Regions from separate parts of the Sporosarcina sp. 6E9 genome, predicted to be linked through region 2. Evidence: riboswitches for the same ligand, from Rfam matches in the RefSeq annotation. Region 2 holds a riboswitch; each other region holds the start of a gene.

Region 1 (6,606 bases), 480 kb from region 2:
TCTTCAGCCGGCTCGGGAATATTTATTCCTGCATTGTTAATTAATATATCAATTCTCCCAAAATGTTTGTAAATACGATTTATCACTTCTTCGATTTCATTCGTATTTGTTAAATCAAGTGTTATTGGCAAAGACTTTCTTCCTAACTTTTCAATCTCGCGAGAAACATCTTCTAATTCTTCTTTATTCCTTGCTATTAAAGCAATGTTTGCACCGCAATCTGCCAATAATAGGGCGATTTCTCTTCCAATTCCTTTGCTTGCACCTGTTACAATCGCTGTCTGATCAGTTAAATCGAAGTAGGATTGTATATTAAATCTACCCATGGTTAAACTTCCTCCTTACTCACCTTTACTAACTGAACCTAGTAAAAACATTTCATTATCTATTATTCCTAATTTGAGTATTCATTCCTGTTGATTTTCGAATTAGTAGTTCTGGCTCTAAGGTAATTTGTATTAATTGATCACTCTTCTTATCAATTATCGCTATTAGTTCTTTTAATACTAATGACGCCATCTTTTTCTTTTGTTGAGAAATTGTACTTAGACCAATATAGGGACTACTTGCTATATCTATGTTGTCGAATCCGATAATCGATATGTCGTACGGTATATGAAGGCCATTCTGTGCAGCGGCATCCATTACTGCTAGTGCGATATGGTCCGTAGAAGCAAAAAAACTTGTAGGTCGATTTTGATTCCGCATTAAATCCAGTGAAAACTGAAATACCTTATCAAAAGAAAGTTCGTTTTGATAGACCAAGCGTTTATCATAATCGATTCCATTTTCTTTTAGAGCAGACTGGTAACCAAGAAACCGATCATTAAAAGTAGAATATGTACAAGGGCCCGAAATGTAAGCAATTCTTTGATGATTTAGCTGGATTAAATGATTCACAGCCATTTTAGCTCCCTGTTTATTGTCTACTACAACAAAGTTTGTATTCCTATCGTCATCAACTTTTCGATTGTAACAAATTATCGGGAAATTCAACTTAAATAACTCACTAATCTTTTTATTATCTTTTCTCACAGATGCAACAATAATTCCATCAACACGTTTTCCAATTAATGTTTGGATTGATCGGTCAAAACTACTTTCATCTGAATCAGTATCCACAATGATTACATCATAATCATAATCTCTTGCTTCTCTTAAGATAATATGCGCAGTTTCAGCGTAAAAGGGGTTTGAAATATTTCCTACGATTAAACCTATTGTCCGCGTTTTATTATTCGCTAAACTTCTTGCAATTTCGTCCGGTGTGAAACCTAGTTCATCTACCGCAGCAAGAACCCTTTCTCTCGTTGACTTTTTCACATGCGAATAATTATTCAATACTCTGGAAACAGTTGATTGGGAAACCCCTGCCCGTTTTGCCACATCATATGCATTTACTCTTTCTTTCATTTTGTATGACCCCATCTTAATATTTAATTTTTGAATGCGGATTCAAAAACGATATTGTTAATTAATTTAACACACCGCACAATGTGTTACAAGTCAGAATTTATTATTTACTCTAATATATCTAAAAATAGGGCTTTCGTATGGGTGCATTTCAATAATTCCCACTACTCTTATTACGGCGTCTCCAATTAATAATTAAACTTTTCTCAAATACACCTCGACCTCTATTCATTGTTTTATCATTTTATAAAAACACCTAAATTAAACCCCCATAAACGTTAGACTCCTACTAACATTTACGGGTTTGTTTTGTCGAAATATACAATTGACTCATCTATTTCTGTGCGTTACAAATGGCTGCTCCGTTTAATCTAGAGAATTGCTGATAAAGTAAATTAAATAGTTCCCTAGCTATTGGAAAATCAGGATCATCAAATTGTATGACCTATTGAAAATAATTGATAGCCATAATCCGATAAACGAATAGCAATAATTCATTTCTATGTTAAAAAACCTTCATTTTTCGATAATATATCGAATCTGTAGATGTTTAGCTAACCATTAAATCGCAGCGTGACCACCAAATACACTCGTTTTTAAGATACGTCTTCTTTCAGTAACTACTGCAGTTAAACGGTCAATTTCTGCTTGCAACGATTCAATTTCCGCCAACTCTTCCTGTATTTCTGCCCTAGAGATACTGTCACCAAGTTCGTAATAAGCGATTTCTTTCTCTACTTGTGAAATCTTTTGATGCCTTAACATCGCACCCGCAACTCCAGTTGCCTCTCGACCTTTTAATCGTTCACGTTCCGCATATAACTGTTGTAATTTTTTCATTAAAAACCCTCCAGAAATTTTTTCTAAATAAAAAACTCTTCCCAGTAGAGAGAAGAGTTTGCATACAAAAATTTCTCCTCATCATTCAGGTTCCCCTGTTGGATTTAGCACCTTACCACCTGGCAGGTTGCTGAGACTTCGTCGGGCCAATTCCCTCCATCTCTCTCAATAAGTTAAGAGTTTATTATTTAGTTCCTTGGAGTATACCACAACCGGAGTTTTCTGTCAATTGGGATTTAACGTTTCCCCGCGTAAAACTGACGGTGGAGTTCGCGAACTTCCTCCGCGAGTTCAGGAACCGGCCCATCTACTCTAGTATCACGAATAACATCTTCAATCGCCAGATTACGAACGCGCGATTGCGCTACGTCAACCCCCATTTCGCTCAACCACTGGACCAGTTGTTTGGACGAGCTGACATATACAATTCGACCTAAACCGACCCAACCGTGGGCCGCAGCACACATTGGGCAATGTTCACCCGAAGTGTACACTGTCGCCTGCTCTCGATCTTCCATCGTCATATTCTCGGCTGCCCAGCGTGCCAAAGCAAATTCTGGGTGTTGTGTGTGATCACCACTTCCAACGTGGTTATGATCTTCTGCAAGCACATCCCCGTTAGCTGACACCAGTACCGAACCAAATGGCTCGTCACCTTTTTCTAGCGCTACGTTCGCTAGTTCGATGCAACGTCGTAGATGCTTCAAGTCTGTATCATTTATCATAAATAATCCTCCTAGTAGTGTTTTTTTGATTGCCACAAATTAGCAGGAGCGAATCACCATGTAAATTCAAGTATAACATTAGATATTTTTGAAGTGCCAAGTATAACGTATTGAAAATTGCAACTCTATTTCACTTGCAAATTCACAAGATTACATGTAGAGTCGTAGTAATTAAACATACTCTTATTTCAAACTTGAAATAAGGATAGAGGCGCAAAAACCATTAGTACACAACTTGAGGATAATAGGATCCAGTGAAGGTTGTGAAAAGGGGAATTTGCCGAAGTGGAGAGAACCTTATTGTCTCGAAGCTGGTTCTGGGTTGAATAAGTCCAGGATTGTCATATAGGAAACTATATGGAGGGCTATCTCATGCAATGAAATAAATGATTATTTCAGAGCAACAACGAGCCCTCGTTGTTGCTTTTTTGCATTCATTTGCAAAATGCCCTTCTCCCTCTGTTTGATCAACAAAATAATTGATAGGATGTGGAGAAAGAATGAATTTCGGACAAATTGCAACAGCTATGGTGACGCCTTTTGACAGGCAAGGAGAAATCGATTTAGAAGCCACAAGAAACTTAATAGAACATTTAATTGAGAATGGAACGGATAGTTTAGTCGTGTCAGGTACGACTGGAGAATCTCCAACTTTAACGACCGAGGAAAAAGTAAAATTATTCAAATTCACAGTAGAAACAGTGAATGGCAGAGTGCCGGTTATTGCCGGAACCGGTTCGAATGACACAAGAGCATCCGTACAATTAACAAGATTAGCGGATGAAACGGGTGTCGATGCGGTAATGCTTGTGACGCCTTACTATAACAAGCCATGTCAAGAAGGACTTTTCCAACATTTTAAAACAATTGCATCAACCACTACTTTACCAATTATGCTTTATAACGTACCTGGGCGATCGGCTGCCAGCATCGATGTCGATACAGTCGTTCGTCTATCGGAAATTCCAAATATTGTAGCTATCAAAGATGCAAGCGGCGATTTAGATGCGATGTCTGAAATAATTGAGCGGACACCGAGAACTTTTTCTTTATACAGCGGTGACGACAGCTTAACAATTCCAGTACTAGCCATCGGCGGAGCAGGCGTAGTATCGGTCGCATCTCATATATTAGGAAATGAAATGCAAACAATGATTCAGCATTTTAATAGAGGCTATATTGAACAAGCAGCTAGGGATCATAGAAAACTCGTGCCGGCAATGAACGCACTCTTTGCTGCCCCAAGCCCATCACCTGTAAAAGCAGCTCTAAATTTAAAAGGGATCCCAGTTGGCAGTACGCGCTTACCAATGATTCCGTTGAATGAAGAACAATTGCTTTCACTGAAACACGCTATAAACTGCTTTGAAGAAGCGACAATCTGATAAAACTCAAAGTATTTTTATTATAAATAAAATGCCAGTCACACAGCATTTCATGTTTGAGTGACTGGTACTACTGAACTGTATAAGAGGAAAAACCTCAGAATGCCAAATGAGGTATGAATCTAAATTACATATATTCTACGGAACCCAAAAACTTAAATTTACTGTTATTAATTATGGTTTCTTTATTATTTCCTTCATATTTAAAGTCATATAATAGAATAACCACATTGTATTTTTCTTGTAATCTGTCATTACAGACTATCAAAAACTTAGGTATTATAACTTCATCATAAGAAAACCCCTCTAAAAGCCGACTAAGTAGGTTATCTCCCACATCGTGAAATTCAGCTTCTCTAATAGCATCGTCATACCTCTTAATACCAAAACTTTGTGCAAACTTTGATGGAATAAAATCGCCTTTCTCTGTATAAAATATTTCTAGTAATTTTTCCAATTCCACTGAAGAATTGGCTTTCCCTCCCCATAATGAGACAAACCCTTCCTTTTGCATAAGCTACCTCCACCCTCTAGTGCTACATCAGAACCGCAGGATTCCCCCACACCTATTTACCAATACCCTTACAACTACTTTTTGCACTTGCTTTAGTCGTTCATTGCCATAACTATCTTGGGGATCTCACTTAACCAAGGTACAAAACCGAGAATTAGTGAATAAATATAATGTATCTAGTTCTTTTTTGCTCCCTACTACATTCCAATTATAGCTCTTTAATGTTTGGAGTAAAAAACATGACACGATTGGTCATTTCCTCGGATCATACAAATTAAAAAGGAGATATATTTATGAAGATTACTGAAGTCAATGTGTACAAAATGACAATGAACATGCGACATCCATTTACCACAAGCTTTGGTACGCAGCAACTGAGAGAGTTTGCATTAGTTGAAGTGAAAAGCGACAATGGGATTACCGGCTGGGGCGAATGCGTGACAATGAAAGAACCCCTATACATTGAAGAATTCACAGATGCTAGTCTACTCATGTTGGAAAAATTTCTTATCCCAATCGTTCTTAATAACGACATTGAACATCCGGACGACTTAGAAAAACTCTTTAAACCATTTAAACGCAATCATCTAGCCAAATCATCCATAGAAGGCGCGATATGGGACTTATACGCGAAAGAAAATAATCTGTCACTCGCCCAAGTATTGGGTGGCAAAAAATCTTCAATTGAAGTTGGGATAAGTCTAGGGATTGAAAAGAATATAAATGATTTACTCACGAATATTCAAGAAAGAGTCGATGAAAATTATCGACGAATTAAAGTGAAAATAGCCCCCGGCAAAGACATTCAAATTGTAGATAGCATTAGGCAAAAGTTTCCCGATATCTCTTTAATGGTAGATGCGAATTCTGCCTATACATTAAAAGACGTGGAAACATTAAAAAAACTTGATCAATTCAACTTGATGATGATTGAGCAGCCATTAACAGCTGGGGATTTAATCGATCATGCAAAATTACAAAAAGAAATCGATACCCCCTTCTGTCTTGACGAAAGTATCTATTCTTATGATGACGCTAGACAAGCGATCGAACTGGGAAGCTGTAAAATAATAAATATAAAGATTGGAAGAGTCGGAGGCTTAACGCAAGCGAAGAAAATTCATGATTTATGCCAGGAAAATAATATCCCATTATGGTGCGGCGGAATGCTTGAGTCAGGCGTTGGACGTGCACATAATATTGCGATTACATCTTTAGATAATTTCATATTACCAGGAGACACGGCAGCTTCCTCAAGGTATTGGCATAAAGACATTATAAAACCTGAGGTAGTTGTTGAAAACGGCAGACTTAAAGTACCAGAAGGCTTAGGAATTGGTTATGAAGTAGATATGGAAGAGGTGTTAAAACATACAACTGAAAAACTCACCTTTAAATACAATGCTTAATTTTGAAGTGTGGCGCTAATCTCCCCTACTCGAAATGGGCGCAGATCTTTACAAAGGAATCGCGCCCGATTGCGACACAGTGAAACTTGGTCTTTGAGTCATTAAGAATGCATTATTAACAAATCTTCTGGCAAGTTGCCCTTCATCTGAATTAATTTCAACTCTGTTGGCATATCTCTTCCGTACTCCTTGCACAATTCTTCAATTTTTTCGATATCATCATTTATGATATTTAATACCGTAAACTGTCGTTCTGTAGACACATCAAGTCGTTCGTTTCCATTCCCCACCGCATCATTCACTTTATGAGACTCTACACA
Region 2 (6,606 bases):
CTGAAATCTAGTAAGCCTTCAGATGTACGGTTGAACATAACGCCCATCCGGTCCATTAAGTGAATAATTTCCGGTGCTGCGTCTGTCATCGCCTTTACAGGTGGTTGGTTCGCTAAAAAGTCTCCCCCGTAAACAGTGTCATCGAAGTGGATTGCAGGTGAATCGCCTTCTCCCTTCGTGTTAACCGCACCGTTTATGCCTCCTTGAGCACATACGGAGTGGGAACGTTTTACCGGAACAAGTGAAAACAAGTCAACTGAGACGCCTTCTTCTGCTGCCTTGATTGTTGCCATCAAGCCTGCAAGACCTCCGCCGACAACAATCATTCTGCCTTTAGCCATTAATGTTTCACTCCTCAAAGTGTAAATAATCTCATAAAAACTTTAACTATCGTAAATTAAGTAAATGCAAGTAGGGCTTGTACACCGATTACAGAAAGGATTACAAATACTCCGCCTGTAATGTACGCCACAATTTGCTGTGAACGAGGTGATTGTGTAATTCCCCAAGTTACTAAGAAACCCCATAATCCGTTCGAAAGATGGAACGTCGCTGCGATAACACCTGCAATATAAAATGCAAGCATGAATGGGCTAGCTAAAATGTCAGCCATCATATCGAAGTTTACGTCAGCCCCAAGTGCTTTCTGAATTCTTGTTTCCCAGATATGCCATGCAATGAACACAACTAAGAAAACACCCGTCACACGTTGCCAGAAGAACATCCAGTTACGGAATGTACCATACTTCTTGACGTTACTTTTAAATGTGAATGATATGTAGACACCGTAAAACGCATGAAGCATCAATGGGATATAAATAATGAACCATTCAAGAAAAAGCACAAATGGTAAATTCCCCATGAAATCTGAAGCCGCGTTAAACGCATCAGCACCGCGCGTTGCAAAATGGTTGATCACCAAATGTTGTACGACAAAAAGTCCAACTGGAATGATTCCAAGCAACGAATGTAGACGGCGAATGTAAAAATCCGATTCTCTCAACAAATCTTTTACCCTCCCTTATTACTGAGGACTCCAGCTCGTGGTCGACACCAAAAGTTCATGAAGAACCGTTGACCGAATCCCTCTTCATGTTACAATAATATGACATGTCTATTGTACTCCTCCAATTTGAAGAGGTCAAGATGTGCCTTAATTCTAAACAATTAACTTCTCTAGTTAGCTACCACTTTTTTGGAAGGATTGCATGCAAAAATGAAAACTATCAATAGCGGAACGCCGACTCGATTCGGCTATGAAATTATTCGTGATCATGTCTTGCCTAGCATTCTAGGTAATAATGAAGCAGAAATACTTTATTGGGCTGGGAAAGAAATTGCGCGGAAGTTCCCGATATTCACAACTGATGAACTCCCCTCTTTCTTTGTAGAAGCCGGATGGGGTACCCTGACACTTGAAAAACTTTCCAAACACGAAGCCTTTTACAAACTAACAAATGAATCCTATTCATTGAAAATTCAAGAACGAACCTATCATCTAGAATCTGGTTTTATTGCCGAGCAGTATCAAAAAGTAAACGGCGTTCTCACCGAATGTTTTGCCGAACAAATCCATAAAGGCGAATATGTACAATTTCATGTAAAATGGGACTTGAAAACAAAAATATGAAACAACAAAGGCAGCATCTCATTGTAGATGCTGCCTTTTATCATTTAATATACATTTGCCAGACTGAATTCTTTATGTAAAACAGCAACAGCCTTTTCCGTATCTGATCCTGGAATGACGACAGAAATTTTAATTTCCGATGTGCTGACCATTTTTATAGGAACGGACGCATTACGTAATGTGTCGAACATTTTGGCTGCGACGCCTGGATTTGACACCATTCCACTTCCGACAATCGATACTTTTGCTAAGCCGACTTCAAAATCAGCACGGCGATAACCGAGTTCATGTTTGTTCATTTCCAAAACATTTACTGCCTCTGCAAAATCTTCGTTTTTAATCGAAAAGGAAACTGAAGGTTGCTCGCCCTCCATGATTGTTTGTACGATAATGTCAACATTAATATGATGTTCTGCGAGCTTCGTGAAAACATTCGCAAGTGATCCGTTGTATGGAACATCATACATCACTGTAATGCGAACAATTTCATTTTCAAAAGCGACACCACGCACGATAAGATTGTTTTCCAATTCGATTTCCTCCTTAATCACAGTCCCTGCCCCGTCAACATGTGCTGGACGTACTCTTAGTGTCAAATTATGATTTTTAGCGAATTCTATCGCTCTTGGATGAAGCACGCCTGCCCCTAAATTAGCGAGTTCAAGCATTTCATCATATGATATTTCAAGAAGTTTTCGTGCATCGCTAATTACTCTTGGGTCTGTCGTAAAGACACCTTCAACGTCTGTATAAATGTCACAACATGATGCCTCAAGCGCAATTGCAATCGCTACTGCACTTGTATCGGAGCCCCCACGACCCAGCGTTGTCAACTCGCCTTCTTGATCAATTCCTTGAAAGCCTGTAATGACAGCAACGCCGCCAGATTCAAGAATTTTGTTTACTTTTTTGGGTTCCACGTTTTCAATTCGCGCATTTCCATGCACCGATTCAGTTTGCAAACCTGCTTGCCAGCCTGTAAACGAGTTCGCGGGAATTCCTTTAGCCGAAACGGCCATGGCTAGTAAAGAGGCAGTCACTTGTTCGCCCGTCGATATTAACATATCAAGTTCCCGACGCTCGGCATTGGCATTGACGCCTTTTGCTAACGCTAATAAATCATCCGTCGTTTTGCCCATCGCAGAAACGACGACAGCTACTTGTTTACCCCGCCTGACTTCGTCAACAATTAACGAAGCCGCCCGTTCAATTCGTTCTTCATTTGCAACTGATGTTCCGCCAAATTTCATAACAATACGTTCCAAAACTCCACCGACTTTCTCCTGTACGCAAAAACAGCCCCCATATGTATATGAGAGCTGGTCCGATTTGGGATACGCCTAAGAAGCGTCTCCGTCGGGATAGCTCTCCAGGTAATATATTTCCTGACAAATTTCCGCTTATTCAACGAAAATCCAGTAGGCAATCGCTAACAGGCAATCACATACTTCGGCAAATACACCTTTCCATCCCAATCATTAGGCTGTCACCTTCATGGAATATACTCTTTGCATCCGCGCCTCTATCCTCACTAAGAGGGTTATTCTATTGTGAATAAACTTCAACTAGTGAAAGAAATTCAGTGAATTCACTTTATCACATTATTTTTCACTTTGCAATTCTTCTTGAAAATAGGTTTCTATCGATTCTGCTAAACTTTTTGGCATACCCGATTCTTGCAATTCTGAAGAAGAAGCTTCACGAATCTTTTTCACCGATCCAAAATGTTTTAGCAATTGTGTTTTTCTTTTTGGACCAACGCCTGGAATATCATCGAGTACTGAAGTTATTGAATTCGCCCCTCGTCGTTGTCTATGGAAGGTAATGGCGAAACGATGCACTTCATCTTGAATACGTTGCAATAGATAAAATGCTTCGCTAGTACTCTTTAGCGGAACAACTTCAATCGGATTCCCATATAAAAGTTGTGAAGTTTGGTGTTTATCATCTTTTGCAAGTCCGGCAATCGGTATCGATAAACCAAGTTCATCCTCAATCACGCTACGCGCAACTTCCATATGCCCTTTCCCGCCGTCAATAACAATTAAATCCGGTAATGGCAATTCCTCTTTTAATACTCGCGTATATCTGCGTCGAACGACTTCGCGCATCGCAGCATAATCGTCATGCATCGCGGCAGTTTTCGTTTTATATTTTCGATAATCTTTTCGGTTCGGTTTGCCGTCTACAAATGAAACCATTGCAGATACTGGATCTGCTCCGTACGTATGTGAATTATCAAAAGCCTCGATACGGAAAGGTACTGCAATGTTCATCGCTTCACCAAGATCCTCACACGCTCCAATTGTACGCGACTCTTGGCGCTCAATCAGCTGGAACTTTTCAGATAACGATATTTTCGCGTTTTTAGTCGCAAGATCCACAAGGCTTTTCTTTTTCCCACGTTGCGGAATATAGACATTAATATCAAGTAACTTTCGTACAATTTCCGCATCGACGGTCGTTGGAAGTAATATCTCCCTAGGTTTTATATGATTGGACACGGAATAAAACTGGCCGATAAATGTTAGCATTTCTTCATCTGGATCTTGATACAGCGGGAATATCGAAACGTCGCGCTCGATCAACTTTCCTTGACGAACAAAAAATACTTGAACGCACATCCAACCTTTATCAACAGCGTAGCCAAAAATATCACGATCCGTAAAATCATTCATCGTCATCGTTTGTTTTTCCATGACCATTTCGATGTTTGTAATTTGATCCCGATATTCTTTTGCGCGTTCAAACTCAAGGGCTTCTGCGGCCAAAGTCATTTTCTCGGTCAAGTCTTTTTTCACTTCTTTATATCCGCCGTTTAAAAACCGGGTTATATTGAGCGTCATTTCTTTATAGGTATCTTCTTCGACCTCGTTAATACACGGTGCAAGACATTGCCCAAGATGGTAGTAGAGACACGCCCGATTCGGTAATACTTCACATTTTCGATAAGGATAAATACGGTCGAGTAGCTTTTTTGTTTCGGTTGCCGCGAAAGCGTTCGGATACGGACCAAAATACTTCCCTTTACCTTTTTGGACACGTCTCGTAATTACTAATTTCGGATGACGTTCTGCCGTTATTTTCAAATATGGATATGATTTATCGTCTTTTAACATGACGTTATATTTAGGGTCATATTGCTTAATTAAGTTTAATTCAAGAACGAGCGCTTCGATATCTGAAGAAGTGATAATCGTTTCAAAATCGACTATTTCAGTGACAAGTCGCTGTGTTTTCCCGTCATGACTTCCCGTAAAATAACTACGAACACGTTGCTTCAATACCTTTGCTTTTCCAACATAAATAATAGTCCCTTGGCGATCTTTCATTAAATAACAGCCAGGGTGATCAGGAAGAATGGCTAATTTTTCTTTTAGATAATCATTCATTTATATTTCACCTACTAAAAAACTGGGAACCTATAGAGGAACCCAGTTTTGAATACTTTCATGTTACGCGTGTTTTTCGATTAGTTGTGCTAGCGCTTCTTTTGGTTGGAAGCCGACAACTTTGTCAACGACTTCGCCGTCTTTGAAAAGGAGTAGCGTCGGAATTGACATAATGCCATATTCTCCAGCAGTTCCTTGGTTTTCATCAACGTCTACTTTTACAATCTTCGCTTTACCTTCAATTTCTCCGTCAAGTTCTTCAAGAACCGGAGCAATCATTTTACACGGTCCGCACCAAGGTGCCCAGAAATCTACAAGTACTACGCCTTCTTTAACGTTTTCTGCGAAATCTTTATCGCTTGCATTAATAATAGCCATTTAAAAAATTCCTCCTTTTATCTACAACTTCTATTTAATTGTAACACGCGACAAAATTAGACTCGAAATATATGCCTATGTAGGGAAATTTGTACTTGGGAATTTTTATTCAGTTATATGCTTTGAAATTCACTACGGCGCTAGGAAAAGATTGAACTGTATCTTTCCGCACTTGGTTGATGACTTCCGCAAGAAGCCTACACTGGATTGTTGTTTGTAGTTAATTGACGTTTCTATTGTTGTAGATTTTTAATCTTAAAATTCTATCAATACCTGTATAGCTAAGATTTTTTTATTTATACGTATTCAATACAAATGAATTTCCACATTTGAAAGTGGGGACTGAGCATCCTTCTTTATATAATGATATTAGTTGATTGGAGTGCAGGGTGGCGACTCCCACAGAAACGGATCTAATAAAAAAATGGGGACATGAATAGTGCAGCATTATCTACGTTATTATTTTGCTTGCACTAATTACCGGTTTGCTTGCACTCAGACGGGTTTTCCTTGCACTTGAAAGGGTTTTGGTTGCACTTACACGACATTTGCTTGCACACAAATGATTTTGCTTGCAAGTCGGGACCTTCTAACCACATAAAAACTGATGACTAAGCAACTCGTTAATTAGACATCGTTAATTAACTGGCCCAATTCAATGAAATTAGTTGATTTGCGTGGAGGGCGGCGACTCCAGCGGGATGAAGCGGGACATATGGAGAAAGAAGTTCATTTCTCCTTTGGTGAGACCCCGCAGTGGAGCGCTAGCGACCGAGCAGGCTCACCGCCCGCCCCGTGGAACGCGTCCGCCTGGAACGCAAATCAACGGTTCAATTAAAAAACCTGTTACTTGAATAGTGAACCATTCAAGTAACAGGTATAGGTATAATAATTTAACTAGCTAATCTTAATTCGCTTTCAATTTCTTAACTTCTTCAATCATCAACGGAATTACTTCGAATAGGTCGCCGACGATTCCGTAATCTGCTACTTTGAAGATCTCAGCTTCTGGATCTTTATTGATTGCAACAATGATTTTAGAGTTTGACATGCCAGCCATATGTTGGATTGCACCTGAAATTCCGACACCGATATAAAGATCAGGCGTGATTACTTTACCTGTCTGACCAATCTGCAACGAATAGTCACAGTAATCCGCATCACACGCACCACGTGAAGCACCAATTGCACCGCCAAGCAGATTAG
Region 3 (6,606 bases), on a different contig from region 2:
TTATCGTAGCTAAACCAACCGAGAATATTACCGATTTGCTTCTTGAAATATTAAACTTATCGGATATCCCAGCAATATACGTTTCAGATATAGAAATTAGAGATGATAAACCCGCTAAGACGAGAGACAAGAAAAACATTACCCCGATTAATCCATTCATGCCTGGCATCTCATTAATGATTTGCGGGAAGACAACAAATGCTAAACCAACACCAGCATCGGCCACTTCAGAAACGGCCATATTTGCTTGTGTTGCCATAAACCCTAGCGCAGCGAAAATTCCGATCCCTGCTAGTAATTCAAAGCCCGAGTTCGCAAACCCCGTGATAAAAGCGTTGTTTGTGATATCCGATTTTTTCGGAAGATAACTTGAATACGTGATCATGATTGCGAAGGCAATTGATAAACTAAAGAATATATGCCCGTATGCGGCAACCCAAACGGTTGGATTGGCTAGCTTACTTAAATCTGGTTTAAAAAATGCATCTAATCCAAGCAGGGCTCCATCAAGTGTAACCGCTCGAATAACGACAATTAAAAATACAACGACAAGCGTCGGAATAAAAATCCGGTTCGCTAACTCGATTCCTCTTTTAACACCTGCTAACAAAATAATAAATGCAATTGCCCAAACCAATAAGAGCGGTAATAACACTCCTGGGACATATCCACCAACATCTCCCGGATTTTCAGCTAGTTTTAGGACATCCCCAAATAGGAACCCCTTTGTATCTTCCCCCCACGATAAATTAAACGAATACACCGTGTACTTCATTGCCCATGCAATGATTACAGCGTAGTAGGTCGAGATGACGAATGAGACGAAAATTCCCCACCACCCCATCCATTCTGCTCTCTTTCCACCCATTCGGAAAAAAGAAAGCGGTGCAGATCCCCGGTACTTATGCCCGATGGTGAACTCCATTATCAAAATTGGAATTCCTGCAGTAAGTAATGCAAATAAATATGGTATAAAGAATGCGCCTCCGCCGTTCTCGTACGCTACATACGGGAAACGCCAGATGTTTCCGAGTCCTACTGCAGAACCGACTGCCGCCATGATAAAGCCTGCACGGGTACCCCACTGTGATCGTTGTTTCATACGTTTTCCTCCCCCATTAATCTCAAATACAAATCATTTTTCTGAAGATTTAATCACAGTCTTCTAGTTTAGTATAACTACCTATCTGATAATTGTCAAAATACATTTTACTCCATTAATACTATGAAAAAAATAAAGAAGTGATGACAGTTCATCACTTCTTTATTTTCGATTATCATTTAGTTGTAGCGATTTCCTGTTTATTATTCCGCAAAATCAACACTGTAAATAGAATTATTAATATAATAATTACGACAAGTAAGCCAATCCAAATTATGCCCGTAAAACCTAAGACTAAATAACCAATTCCTGCTATCGCGGCACTGATTAAAGCATAAGGTAATTGCGTCGCAACATGATCTATGTGGTTACAACCAGCACCCGTAGACGAAAGAATCGTTGTATCAGATATCGGCGAACAATGATCTCCAAAAACTGCTCCGGCAAGAACAGCAGCTAACGCTGGCAATAACATTTCAGGTGCTGCGTCAATCATAATTTGGGCAGCAATCGGAATTAGAATACCGAATGACCCCCAAGAAGTACCTGTGGAGAAGGCCATTAAACCGGCAAGGATAAACATGATGACCGGTAAAAATGCAACAGGTAGATTTGCATTCGTCACAACTCCAGACAAATACAAGCCTGTTTCTAACACTGCAATTAAATCGGTTAATGCCCATGCAAAAATTAAGATGAAAACCGCAGGTAACATAGCTTTTAATCCACTAACAAGTGCACGGCCCATAAGTGCATAACTAGCTGTTTCGTTTTGCTTCATTTTCAACAGATACAAACTACCCGCTAAGATTGCGCCTGCTAAACCGCCTGTTACTAAGGATAATGGAACGTCCGTATTTTCAAATATCGACCAAATACTAATGTCCAATCCATCAGCGACACTTGCCAAATAGCCAGTCCACACCATCATCAAAAGTGTCACCGCGACTAATGCAACAATCGGTGCGACTAGGTCTTTCACTCGGCCATGTGAATGCACCGGGAAATCTTCTTTCAATTGTCCTGGAATCTCTTTGTCAGGGCTGTATAATTGGCCTGTTTCAGTTGCAAGCTTTTCATGTTTTTTCATTTCAAATAAATCAATGTCCGTCCAAGCAAAGAAGAAGACGATAGCAAGTGTTGTAATGACATAAAAGTTCATCGGTGCCATCATAATAAATGCCGATAACGGTGAATAGTTAATCGCAGCAGCCCCACCGAAAATCAATGCAAGTTGTCCTATTAAATAAGCTCCCCAACTTGATATCGGCGAAACAACACATATAGGTGCTGACGTTGAATCTATAAAATATGCAAGTTTCGCACGTGAAATTTTATGCTGATCCGTTATCGGTCGAGCGATTTGCCCAACAGCAAGTGAATTAAAGTAATCATCTACGAATATAATAATTCCAAGGAAAACGGTTAGCAGCTTTGCGCCACGTTTCGTTTTTATCCGATGCAAAGCCCACTCAGCAAACGCACGGCTTCCACCAGACAAACTTACAAAGGCAGTAATAACACCTAACAGAAGGATAAATAACATAATATAAATCGTATATGTATTTAAAGCGCCTTCCTCCCAAAAGGAGACAATCATCGCATTCCATAGATTTTGTAAAGATTCCATCGGTGAAAAGGACGCGACTAATAATGCGGCAGAAACAATTCCTGCACCAAGTGACAGCAGAACCCTTCTCGTTGCCAATACCATGAGTATGGCAATTAACGGCGGTAATATAGACAACCATGTTCCAATCATTCTGTATTTCCTCCATTTCGTAAGGTGAGGTATTTAGGAATTAAAAAAACCGGTCCATTCGCATACTAAATGCATTGGGAACCGGCTTTCTCTACGTTATCGTTTTGTTGGATAAATTGATAATTATCAAACGCACGATTTGTAGCTCATCATACGCGCATTTATTCGCAATATGACAGTGTCATCCCTATTCGGAATGACCCCAGCTTAAGCGGATTGACAAGTCACTTAAACTTCGGCAAAGCTTCCTTTTACACACGGTCTTCGAATGTCATTCTCGCGTGTGTGACTCATAAGCAATGCAGCCTCTACCCTATCGATATTTTTTTCTATAGCTAATACTAACATGATTTACTCGAAATTTCAACATGACCATTTACTCCCCTTGAGGAAGTGGTACTGGAACTTCGAATTGCGCGCCCCCTGCACCATCACCGGAACTGAAAATATGCGGTACAGCTCCCTGAACTAAACCAATTGCAACGGGAATTTTCTGTTCGACAACAGCTGTTTTCGTTGCGAGTGGGACAATAATCTCTACATTTACCCGTAGTATAATATTTACTTCAATATAAGCATTATTTATCCCAAATTGTTCTATCGATGCTGCTACATTTGCTTGCACGTCCCCGATCACGTGAAAGCGAATTGGAATTTTCGGCCCAAGGTTTCCTAACAACGGAATCCCTGTCGCCTGCCCTAACGGCAAATAAAAGACAACACCGCCTTGATCTTCCATTTTCACTGGGTCATATTCTATATCATCAAGTGGCAACATATCTAGGTTCCCAGCTTCTGCTTGTGCCAAATGCATCTCAACTAAATTTCTTGTATCGGCTAATACTCTATTAATAATTTCCGTATTGAATTTAGTTGTCACCATATTTGAAGTTTCCGTTGGGACATGTTCAATGATGTCATTGACGTCTAGGATATTGGCAATCCTCGTACTAATCGCTTGATTAATGACGTGTGCTGCAATTTTTCGCGTTTGGATTTCTGCATATCGAACATAAGTTGGCGTAAGTCTTGCATTAACCAAAAAGAAGAAAAAAACAATCGCCAATAAGATTGCTGGGATTAAAAGCGGCATCAAACTGCGCTTTCGGCGCTTGGATTTTCGTCTTACCTGTCCTTGTAATCTCAAAACGACTCCTCCTGCTATAGATTATGCTTAGAAGGAGCCGATGATTCTTTGAAATATTTACGTCCATAGTCACTTGCAATATCTCGTATTAATTCGGGCATATAATAATCCTTTTTTGCGTGTTGAAGCGATGGAAAAAAGAAGCCAAAAGTAAACATATCAAGTGTGGCTAGTGTATAAATCTCGCCCGGCACTACTTCGCGATTACCCGCGAACAGTTGCCCGTGTCTATTTTTATATAATCTTTCATAGATCATTGCGCCCATTAGCGCCCCTCGGAATCCTAATCCCTTAACCGTGATCTGTGGCCAGTCTTCATTCAACGATAACTCGTGGATTTTCAGCAACTCAGTTCCTTCTAGCGGTATCACACAGACATTGATCGGGTGAGGAAGTATTGAATGCATATTCTCTTTTGTTACCCAGCCTTTATCTAAACTACCAAGAAATATTCCAGCATTAAAGATAGCGCAATCCGCTTTTGTATAATCAATTAAAGCACGCCCAAAAAAAGCAGATAACGGACTCGGCGCAAACAAATTTTGCTTTAACGGACTTGGATTATAAAAAAGCTTTTCTTGCATCGCTTGTTTCCCTAATTCCAGTACCGCATTCAGATTTTGAACATCATCATCGTTAACCGGGAGCGTTTCAGACGGATATAAAGTAGCGCTCATATTATCAATCCTACGCCTCACTTCGTCGAACACAATTGAAACATGGCCTGTGTAGTCCCCATACTTCCCTGTCGCTGCTAGCAGGGTATTCCCAACAAACTCGCCTTCAGTGAATAGGTGATGCGTATGGGCTCCTAATATAACGTCAATGTGGGGACACGCTTTTGCCAACTCTTCGTCCTCGGTAACACCCATATGCGATAAGCAAATAATAATATCTGTCTGCGTCGCAATTTTCTCTGCGATTTCTATTAATTTCTCCCGCGGCGGTAATATCCTCCACCCCAATGTTGCATAGAACTGCTTATATAGTGCTGTCGCACCGATCACGCCAACTTTCGTTCCTCTGTCAGTTTCATATATTTTATACTCGGTCGCCCAATGCGGATATTCGCCATCCAAATCCACCAGATTCCCTAGAATTACATCAAATTCAGCATCGTCATATAACGAAGAAAGGGCTTCTTTGGACATCGTAATGCCTTCATTATTTCCAATCGTCACCGCATCATAGCCGGCTTCATTGAGTAGGCGAATATTACCTTTTCCCTTAGTTCCTTCTGTAAAAGGATGTGAACGATCAACATTATCACCGATATCGAATAGATAGAAGGCATCTCCTGCCGCTATGTGCGCTTGTCTTTTATCAATCAGAAGGCGATGAATCTGTGGCCAGTTTTCAAAATGACTATGAATATCATTTGTATGATAAATATGTATTGTCTCCATTATAAAACCTCCAATTTACCCCCAAATACCATCCACAATCGAACGAATTCCGAGCAGAAGAAGTATAATTCGTAAAGCGAAAACGAGTGTTTCGGATTTCATTTTCTGGTTTAACTTTGCCCCTAGCTTCGCCCCAATATACGCCGCTGGAATAACCGGTATCGTATAGATCCAAGGTACGTTGCCAAGTGATATATGTGTAATTGAATTCACGATTGCCGATAAGAAGACCATGAACATCGAAGTCCCAACTGCAACATGAGGTGGGAATAAAAACAATAAAATCATAGCTGGAACGATGATCGAACCGCCGCCGATTCCAAATAACCCGGATGCGAATCCAACGCCAAATGTTAATAATAATGCAAACCAAACCGGGTAGCCGTATGTATAGGACTTTCCGAAGTTATCTGTGAAATCACGTGTTTTTCCACGTTTTACGAACCAGCTGACTGGTTTCAAATAATTACGAACGAGTAGCAGTATGGATAATAGAATAAGTAAAATACCAAAATATAAATTGAATGACGGCAAATCTAATCCTTTATTTACAAATGCACCGAACAGTGTCCCCGGGGCACTACCAGCGAAGAAAATCAAACCACTCCGAAAATCTACTGTTTTTGTTTTAATATTTGTAAGTGTAGAGCCGAGTCCTGTAAAAATCATCATCACGACAGATAAACCGACAACCGTTTGTGGCGTGATTCCAGGAATCCAACCAAGGTTTACGCCAATATAAAGTGTTGCTGGAACAAGAATAATTCCACCACCTAAGCCTACGAGTGCGCCAATGATGCCTGCTGATAAAGCAATGATCGCTAATAATATAAATTCCATTACCTACTCCCCCTTCAGTATTAAATTATTGAATACTCTCATCCTATCATATATTTAGTGGTTTATTCTGTAAATAATTGTTGAATGGCGAAAAACGACCACCGGATTGATTTGATTTCGCCTATATTACCCACTTGTGAATAAAATATAAAGCCAAAGATAAAAAAACACTGACACAAGTATTGCTGTGTCAGTGTTCCTATCTATTTATGTGGAATTAACCAATAGAACCTTCCATCTCGAATTTAATCAAGCGGTTCATTTCTACTGCGTATTCCATCGGTAGTTCTTTTGTGAATGGCTCGATGAAGCCTAGTACGATCATTTCAATTGCTTCTAGTTCAGGAAC

Evidence for each region. A riboswitch is a leader RNA that binds a small molecule or an ion and turns the genes downstream of it on or off. The one in region 2 is predicted to bind lysine.
Region 1: linked by a shared signal. The riboswitch ahead of dapA (4-hydroxy-tetrahydrodipicolinate synthase) and the one ahead of J4G36_RS03650 (aspartate kinase) in region 2 are both predicted to bind lysine.
Region 3: linked by a shared signal. The riboswitch ahead of J4G36_RS14670 (Na+/H+ antiporter NhaC family protein) and the one ahead of J4G36_RS03650 (aspartate kinase) in region 2 are both predicted to bind lysine.

The regions. Positions count from the first base shown of each region.
Region 1 covers NZ_JAGEMN010000001.1:213,633-220,238, reverse strand. The annotation lists gene J4G36_RS01310 (SDR family NAD(P)-dependent oxidoreductase) at 1-326, opposite strand, end outside; gene J4G36_RS01305 (LacI family DNA-binding transcriptional regulator) at 382-1,413, opposite strand; gene J4G36_RS01300 (hypothetical protein) at 1,975-2,253, opposite strand; SAM riboswitch class I at 2,329-2,428, opposite strand; gene J4G36_RS01295 (nucleoside deaminase) at 2,490-2,978, opposite strand; lysine riboswitch at 3,177-3,354, shown strand; gene dapA (4-hydroxy-tetrahydrodipicolinate synthase) at 3,479-4,363, shown strand; gene J4G36_RS01285 (immunity 22 family protein) at 4,491-4,877, opposite strand; gene menC (o-succinylbenzoate synthase) at 5,171-6,286, shown strand; partial or broken gene J4G36_RS01275 (DUF600 domain-containing protein) at 6,436-6,606, opposite strand, start outside.
Region 2 covers NZ_JAGEMN010000001.1:690,164-696,769, reverse strand. The annotation lists gene sdhA (succinate dehydrogenase flavoprotein subunit) at 1-341, opposite strand, end outside; gene J4G36_RS03660 (succinate dehydrogenase cytochrome b558 subunit) at 398-1,006, opposite strand; gene J4G36_RS03655 (YslB family protein) at 1,217-1,630, shown strand; gene J4G36_RS03650 (aspartate kinase) at 1,675-2,895, opposite strand; lysine riboswitch at 2,985-3,163, opposite strand; gene uvrC (excinuclease ABC subunit UvrC) at 3,232-5,022, opposite strand; gene trxA (thioredoxin) at 5,086-5,400, opposite strand; gene J4G36_RS03635 (electron transfer flavoprotein subunit alpha/FixB family protein) at 6,308-6,606, opposite strand, start outside.
Region 3 covers NZ_JAGEMN010000004.1:38,024-44,629, forward strand. The annotation lists gene J4G36_RS14665 (sodium-dependent transporter) at 1-1,102, opposite strand, end outside; gene J4G36_RS14670 (Na+/H+ antiporter NhaC family protein) at 1,278-2,864, opposite strand; lysine riboswitch at 2,999-3,183, opposite strand; gene yunB (sporulation protein YunB) at 3,241-4,011, opposite strand; gene J4G36_RS14680 (bifunctional metallophosphatase/5'-nucleotidase) at 4,026-5,417, opposite strand; gene J4G36_RS14685 (sulfite exporter TauE/SafE family protein) at 5,433-6,257, opposite strand; gene sufB (Fe-S cluster assembly protein SufB) at 6,475-6,606, opposite strand, start outside.